One region of the Bradyrhizobium sp. AZCC 1721 genome, then DNA from elsewhere that is predicted to be linked to it. Evidence: riboswitches for the same ligand, from Rfam matches in the RefSeq annotation. Region 1 holds a riboswitch; the other holds the start of a gene.
The links. A riboswitch is a leader RNA that binds a small molecule or an ion and turns the genes downstream of it on or off. The one in region 1 is predicted to bind S-adenosylmethionine.

Region 1 (3,409 bases):
TGCGCCTGGTAGTTCGAACCGATGCGCTGGCCGTACATCGCGTCGGGCCGCGACAGCATTTTCTCGTAGACCAGACGGCCGACGATCTGGCCGTGCTCGAGGATGAACGGCACCTCGCGCGAGCGCACTTCGAGTACGGCGCGCGCGCCCTGCCCGCCGGCACCGGCATAGCCGAAGCCGGGATCGAAGAATCCGGCGTAGTGCACGCGGAATTCGCCGACCAGGGGATCGAACGGCACCATTTCGGCGGCGTAATCCGGCGGCACCTGCACGGCCTCCTTCGAGGCCAGGATGTAGAACTCGCCGGGATCGAGGATGAGGCTGCCGTCTGACCGTGCCGGGATCGGCTCCCAGAATTCATCGACCGCATAGCCGCCGCGGCGGTCGACGTCGACCACACCGGTGTGGCGCTTGGCGCGGTAGCCGACGAAGCCGCTAGTGTTCTCACCGGACAGATCGACCGACAGCGCCACGCCATTGGCGAGATCGGCGTCATCGATATCGACGAGGCGCTCGGCGCCATGCAGCGCGTCGAGCTCGTCGGCATTGAGGATGGCATCTCCGGTGCGGAAACGCACTTGTGATAGCCGCGAGCCCTCCCGCAGCAGCACCGGAAACGTCTTCGGGCTGATCTCGGCATAGAGCGGGCCGTGATAGCCCGCGCCGATCATATCGAAGCGGCGGGTGCCGTCGGCAATCACGCGGGTGAAGACGTCGAGCCGTCCGGTCGAGCTCTTCGGATTGGCGGCGGCCACGATCTCCGGCGGCAGCGCGAGGCTTTCCAGGAGCGGCACGATGTAGACGCAATTGGTCTCCAGCACCGCGCCGTCGGAGAGATTTATTTCATGCAGCTTCAATTCGTCGATGCGCTCGGCGACGGTCGCGCCCGGCCCAGGCAGGAAGCTCGCGCGCACCCGATAGGCAACGTCGCCGAGGCGCAAATCGAGGCTTGCGGGCTGGATCTGGCTCTCGACAAACGGATAGGCCGGCAGGATCAGGCCCGCATCCGCCATCGCCGCGATCATGCGGTCGGGGAGAATTCCGTTACCGTCGGGCGGAAGCGTGAACGACACGGCGCGGTCCTCTGAGGTGGCCCTGGATGCCCAAATGTCATCCAAACCTCGTAAATATGGGCTTTTAGGGGTTATCCGATGGCTGCCTTGACTGAAAGGGCGCAAGCGAATATCAGCATGACTTATCCCGTGGTGATTTGAGCCGGCCGGCTTGCAGCCACGTTAAATAAGTAGCTAAACAGGCCGGGGACACGTGTGATCCCGGCCTGTGGAAATTCTTCCAGGCCGGTTTTTTTGTGACCATTTTCCGGTGGTCACGACGGAGGTCACATGTCTGAAGTTGGTTCTACCAAGCGTTTTCGTCCCGAAACCCGCCTCGTCCACGGCGGCACGCTGCGCTCGCAATTCGGCGAGACGTCGGAAGCGCTGTTCCTCACCCAAGGCTATGTCTACGACAGCGCGGAGCAGTGCGAGGCGCGCTTCAAGGGCGAGGATCCCGGCTTTATCTATTCGCGCTATTCCAATCCTACGATTTCAATGTTCGAGCGCCGCATGATCGAGCTCGAAGGCGCGGAAGCTGCTCGCTCCACCGCCACCGGCATGGCCGCGGTGACGACCGCGATCCTCGCACCGCTCAGAGCCGGCGATCATGTGGTAGCCTCGAAAGCCCTGTTCGGCTCGTGCCTTTACGTCGTGCAGGACCTCCTGCCGCGCTACGGGATCGAAACGACGCTGGTCGACGGCCTAGATCTCGACCAATGGCAGCGCGCATTGCAGCCTAACACCAAGACCTTCTTTCTGGAGAGCCCGACCAACCCGACGCTCGATGTGCTCGATATTCCGGCGATTGCCGAGATCGCGCACAAGGGCGGCGCACGGCTGGTCGTCGATAACGTCTTTGCCACGCCGATTTGGCAGAGCCCGCTTTCGCTCGGCGCCGACGTCGTGGTCTACTCCGCAACCAAACATATCGACGGTCAAGGGCGCTGCCTCGGCGGCATCATTCTCTCGTCCGAAGCCTTCATCGCAGAGCACATTCACAACTTCATGCGCCAGACCGGGCCATCGCTCTCGCCCTTCAACGCCTGGGTCCTGCTCAAGGGACTGGAGACGTTGGGCGTGCGGGTACGCGCGCAGACCGACAACGCGGCGAAAATCGCCGAGGCGTTGGCAAGCCATCCGAAGATTTCGCGATTGATCTATCCCGGCCGCGCCGATCATCCGCAAGCGGAGCTGGTGAAGAAGCAGATGCGCGGCGGTTCAACGCTGATCGGCTTCGAGGTCAAGGGCGGCAAGGCCGCCGCCTTCCGCGTCCTCAATGCGTTGCAGATCTCGCGCATCTCCAACAATCTCGGCGACGCCAAGAGCCTCGTCACCCATCCTGCGACGACGACGCATCAACGGCTGACGCCAGAGGCGCGCGCCGAGCTCGGCATCAGCGAAGGCTTTATCCGCTTCTCGGCCGGGCTCGAGCATGCGGATGATCTGATCGAGGATTTTGCACAGGCGCTGGAGAAGGCGTGAGCTCGCTACGCGCGTAGCCACACAACAGGTGTCGTCCCTGCGAACGCAGGGACCCATAACCACAGGGTGTGGTGGGTTAAGCAAGGCGTCAACCACCGCCTCTAATCACCAGGGCCGCGGCGTATGGGTCCCTGCGCCGAGTGCGCGATTGCGCACGGAGGCAGGGACGACGGCTACATCGGCCGATAGGCTCGCACATCAGACGGCACGGCGACGCCGAGCTTGATCTGGCCGACCGACTTGATGATGTCGTCGCCGAGCAGTTGGGCGAAGCAGGCATAGCCCCAGTCGCTCATGTGCAAGCCGTCGGCGATCACGAAATTCTCGATCGGAATCGCCTGCCGCTCGTGCCAGTCTTTCATCACCGCGAAGCGCGGGAAGATGCCGACCTTGCGAAGCTCGGCCGTCTTGTTCAAGAGCTTCATCATCTTGCCGGCACTTTCGGCGTGCTCGTTGACCCGCGGCGAATATTGCGGATCGATCAGCACGACGTCGGAGCCCGCAGCCTGAATGCGTGCGATGCCTTCGTCGATGAGCTTGACGGTCTCGGCGGGATCGAGGTTGCGCAGCACCGCATTGGTGCCGACCTGCCAGATCACCAGATCCGGACGCAAGTCGATCACGGAGGTCTGCAGCCGCTTCATCATTTCCGGCGCGTCCTCGCCGCCCTTGCCGGCATTGACGACGGAGATGTCGGCCGTCGGATATTTGCGGCGTAGCTGCGCCGCGAGCCTGTTCGGATAAGTGAATTCCGGCGAACTGGAGCCGTACCCCTGGGTCGATGACGATCCGAAAGCGACGATCACCACTGGCTGACCCGCGACGAGCTTGTTGGCGACACGCGGCAGCGATCCCATCGATTTGGAAGCGCC
Region 2 (3,409 bases), 5.7 Mb from region 1:
GACGTAATCGAAGGCATCGTCCGGATAATTGACGAGGTCGGTGTCGGCGTCGCCCTGCACCACGGCGAGCCCCTTGGCGACGCAGCGATTGACGCCCTCGCGCGACAGCTCGATGCCGCGGCCATCGATGCCGCGGCTCTCCAGAAGTTGCAGCAATTCGCCGTCGCCGCAGCCGACGTCGAGCACTTTTGAGCCAGCCGGAATCATTTCGGCGACGAGGAGATGATCGGTGCGATATTTGCCGGTGCGATCGGGCGCGATGCCGCCGAGCGACAGGGCCTGTTCCTGTAACGCCATGTCAGGCTCTATCTCTCTTTTTTGACGCGTTTTCTTCACGCGAACCGGTATCCACTTCGCTCGAAAACGCTTTGCTATCAAGGCCGCGCGCATTGCCCGCGGATTCCAGGAAGGCGCGAGAAATGTCGAAGAACTCGGGCACGTCGAGCAGGAAGGCATCGTGGCCGCGGTCGGTCTCGATCTCGGCGAACGACACTCGCGCGCTCGAAGCATTCAGCGCATGCACCAGCGCCCGCGATTCCGAGGTCGGAAACAGCCAGTCGGAGGTGAACGACACCACGCAGAAGCGGGTCTTGATGCCGCGAAACGCTTCCGCCAGCACGCCGTCATGGTCGGCGGCGATATCGAAATAGTCCATCGCGCGCGTCAGGTAGAGATAGCTGTTGGCATCGAAGCGCTCGACAAAGGAAGAGCCCTGATAGCGAAGATAGCTTTCGACCTGAAAATCCGCATCGAACGAAAATGTCGGCAGCTCGCGATCCTGCATCCGCCGCCCGAACTTGCGATGCAACGCGGCGTCGGAGAGATAGGTGATGTGCCCTGCCATCCGCGCCACCGCCAGTCCGCGATGCGGATGCGTGCTGCGCTCGAAATAGCGCCCATGGTGCCAGTCCGGATCAGCCATCACGGCCTGCCGGCCAAGTTCGTGAAACGCGATATTTTGCGCCGAATGGCGCGTCGAGCAGGCGACCGGTAGCGCCGAAAACACCCGTTCCGGATAGGCTGCCGTCCATTGCAGCACCTGCATGCCGCCCATCGATCCGCCGATCACGCATAACAATGTTTGGATGCCCAGCCGGTCGAGCAACATGGCCTGCGCGCGGACCATGTCGGGAATCGTGATGATCGGAAAATCCAGTCCCCACGCCTTGCCGGTCGCCGGGTTGGTCGAGGCCGGACCGGTCGATCCCATGCAACCGCCGATCACGTTCGAACAGAGGATGAAATATCTGTCGGTATCGAGCGGCCGCCCTGGACCGACCATGATTTCCCACCAGCCGGCCTTGCCGGTCAGAGGATGCACGTTGGCGACATGCTGATCCAGCGTCAGCGCGTGACAGATCAGGATCGCGTTGGAGCGGTCGGCGTTCAGTTCGCCATAGGTCTGGTACGCGATCTGGAATGGCGCGAGATCGATGCCGCAATCGAGCTTCAAGGGCTGCTCGATGCCGAATTGGGCCACCGGCGAGGTCGGATGATCGGCCTCGTGGGCGCGGTCCTCGCTGTGAATCGACGGGCTGGATACCGACTGCAATTGTGTCATCCCGACCTTCCTCCTCGCGGAGGTCCTTACAGACAGAAATCAGGCCGCAAAAAACCCGGCCTGAACGAAAGGTTCGGCCGGGATCAATCTGTCCCCGGCCTGTTTAGCGAGTTGTTTAACGTGGCTGCAAGCCGGCCGGCTCAAATGACCACGGAATGGAACAAAGCTAGTCCGAAGCAGGTCCCTCGTCAAGGCAGCCGCATGGTTAACCCTGCACCGATCATGGCGGATCTGACGTTTCTCTTTGCTTTCGACGGCCGTCTTTTCTAATCAATGCACCTTGCTGGGTGGTGATTTCAGACCGATCCGGCGCTGAAGGTTTTAACATGTCCAAGGCTCCCCCGGCTCCGCCCTCGCTGCAGGAATTGCGCAAGGAGATCGACGCGATCGACGAGCAGGTCCATCGCCTCTTGATGGCGCGCGGCGACATCATCGACCGCCTGATCCAGGTGAAGCAGACCCAGGAGGTGGGGTCGGCGTTCCGGCCCGCGCGCGAGGCCAGCATGATGCGCAGCCTGGTCGAGCGCCATCGCGGCATCCTGCCGCTCGATACCATCGAGAGCATCTGGCGCGTCATCATCTCGACCTTTACTTACGTCCAGGCGCCGTTCTCGGTGCATGCGGACGTCTCGGTCGGCGAGCCCGCGATGCGGGATTCGGCGCGGTTTCACTTCGGCTTTGTCGTGCCCTATGTCGGCCATTTCAGCGCACAGGCCGCGGTTGAAGCCGTGGCGAAATCCAAGGGCGATCTGGCGCTGGTCTCGGCGGTCTCGAGCCGCACGCCGTGGTGGAGCGCGCTGGAAGCCGAAGGCGCGCCAAAAATCATTGCCCGGCTGCCGTTCCTCGAGCGCGCCGATCATCCGGCCGCGCTGCCGGTGTTCGTGATCTCGCGCGTGGCCGATGATGCCATGGTGACGGAGGTGCAGATGTGGAGCGTCCGCGTCTCGGGGTGGAACGCCGATATCGCCCGCGCGCTCGCCCCGCTCGCCGAAATCGTCGCCGTGCCCGATACCGCTTTCGACGGCGCGGCGCTTTTGGTGTCGGATGCCGGCGCCGGGTTCGAAAAGATCAAGACCGCCCTGATCCAGGCCGGCGCCTCGGTGCGCTCATCGGCTCTCGTCGGCAGCCACGCAACACGCTATACGGTGCCCCCGAACGGGTCGGCGAAGCCTTAAACGCCGTCCGAAATTCCGGAGTTGAAGATGAACCGCCCCGTGCCGAATCCCGGCATTCTCGATATTGCGCCCTACACGCCCGGCAAGAGCCCGGTGCCGGAGCCGGGCCGCAAGGTGTTCAAGCTGTCGGCCAACGAGACCCCGTTCGGGCCGTCGCCGAAGGCAATCGAAGTCTACAAGCACGTGGCTGATCATCTGGAGGACTATCCGGAAGGAACCTCACGGGTGCTGCGCGAAGCGATTGGGCGCGCCTACGGGCTCGATCCCAACCGCATCATCTGCGGCGCCGGCTCGGACGAAATCCTCAACCTTTTGGCGCACACCTATCTCAGCCAGGGCGATGAGGCGATCTCGACCGCCCACGGCTTCCTGGTCTATCCGATCGCGACGATGGCGAACGGCGCCAAGAACGTTGTCGCGCCCGAGACCAATTTTACCGCCGACGTCGATGCCATTCTCGCGCGCGTGACGCCGCGCACGAAACTGGTGTGGCTCGCCAACCCGAACAACCCGACCGGCACCTACGTGCCGTTCGACGAGGTCAAGCGATTGCGCGCTGGCCTGCCGCCGCATGTGCTGCTGGTGCTCGACGCTGCGTACTCCGACTATGTGTCGCGCAACGATTACGAGCTCGGCCTGGAGCTGGTGGCCACCACCGAAAACACCGTGATGA

Region 2: linked by a shared signal. The riboswitch ahead of metX (homoserine O-acetyltransferase MetX) and the one ahead of V1273_RS32070 (O-succinylhomoserine sulfhydrylase) in region 1 are both predicted to bind S-adenosylmethionine.

Annotation. Positions count from the first base shown of each region.
Region 1 covers NZ_JAZHSB010000001.1:6,715,545-6,718,953, forward strand. Annotated here, with positions in the region: gene V1273_RS32065 (2'-deoxycytidine 5'-triphosphate deaminase) at 1-1,073, opposite strand, end outside; SAM riboswitch at 1,193-1,272, shown strand; gene V1273_RS32070 (O-succinylhomoserine sulfhydrylase) at 1,344-2,537, shown strand; gene V1273_RS32075 (SGNH/GDSL hydrolase family protein) at 2,711-3,409, opposite strand, start outside.
Region 2 covers NZ_JAZHSB010000001.1:1,016,386-1,019,794, reverse strand. Annotated here, with positions in the region: gene metW (methionine biosynthesis protein MetW) at 1-297, opposite strand, end outside; gene metX (homoserine O-acetyltransferase MetX) at 299-1,561, opposite strand; SAM riboswitch at 1,644-1,723, opposite strand; gene V1273_RS04935 (chorismate mutase) at 1,888-2,736, shown strand; gene hisC (histidinol-phosphate transaminase) at 2,764-3,409, shown strand, end outside.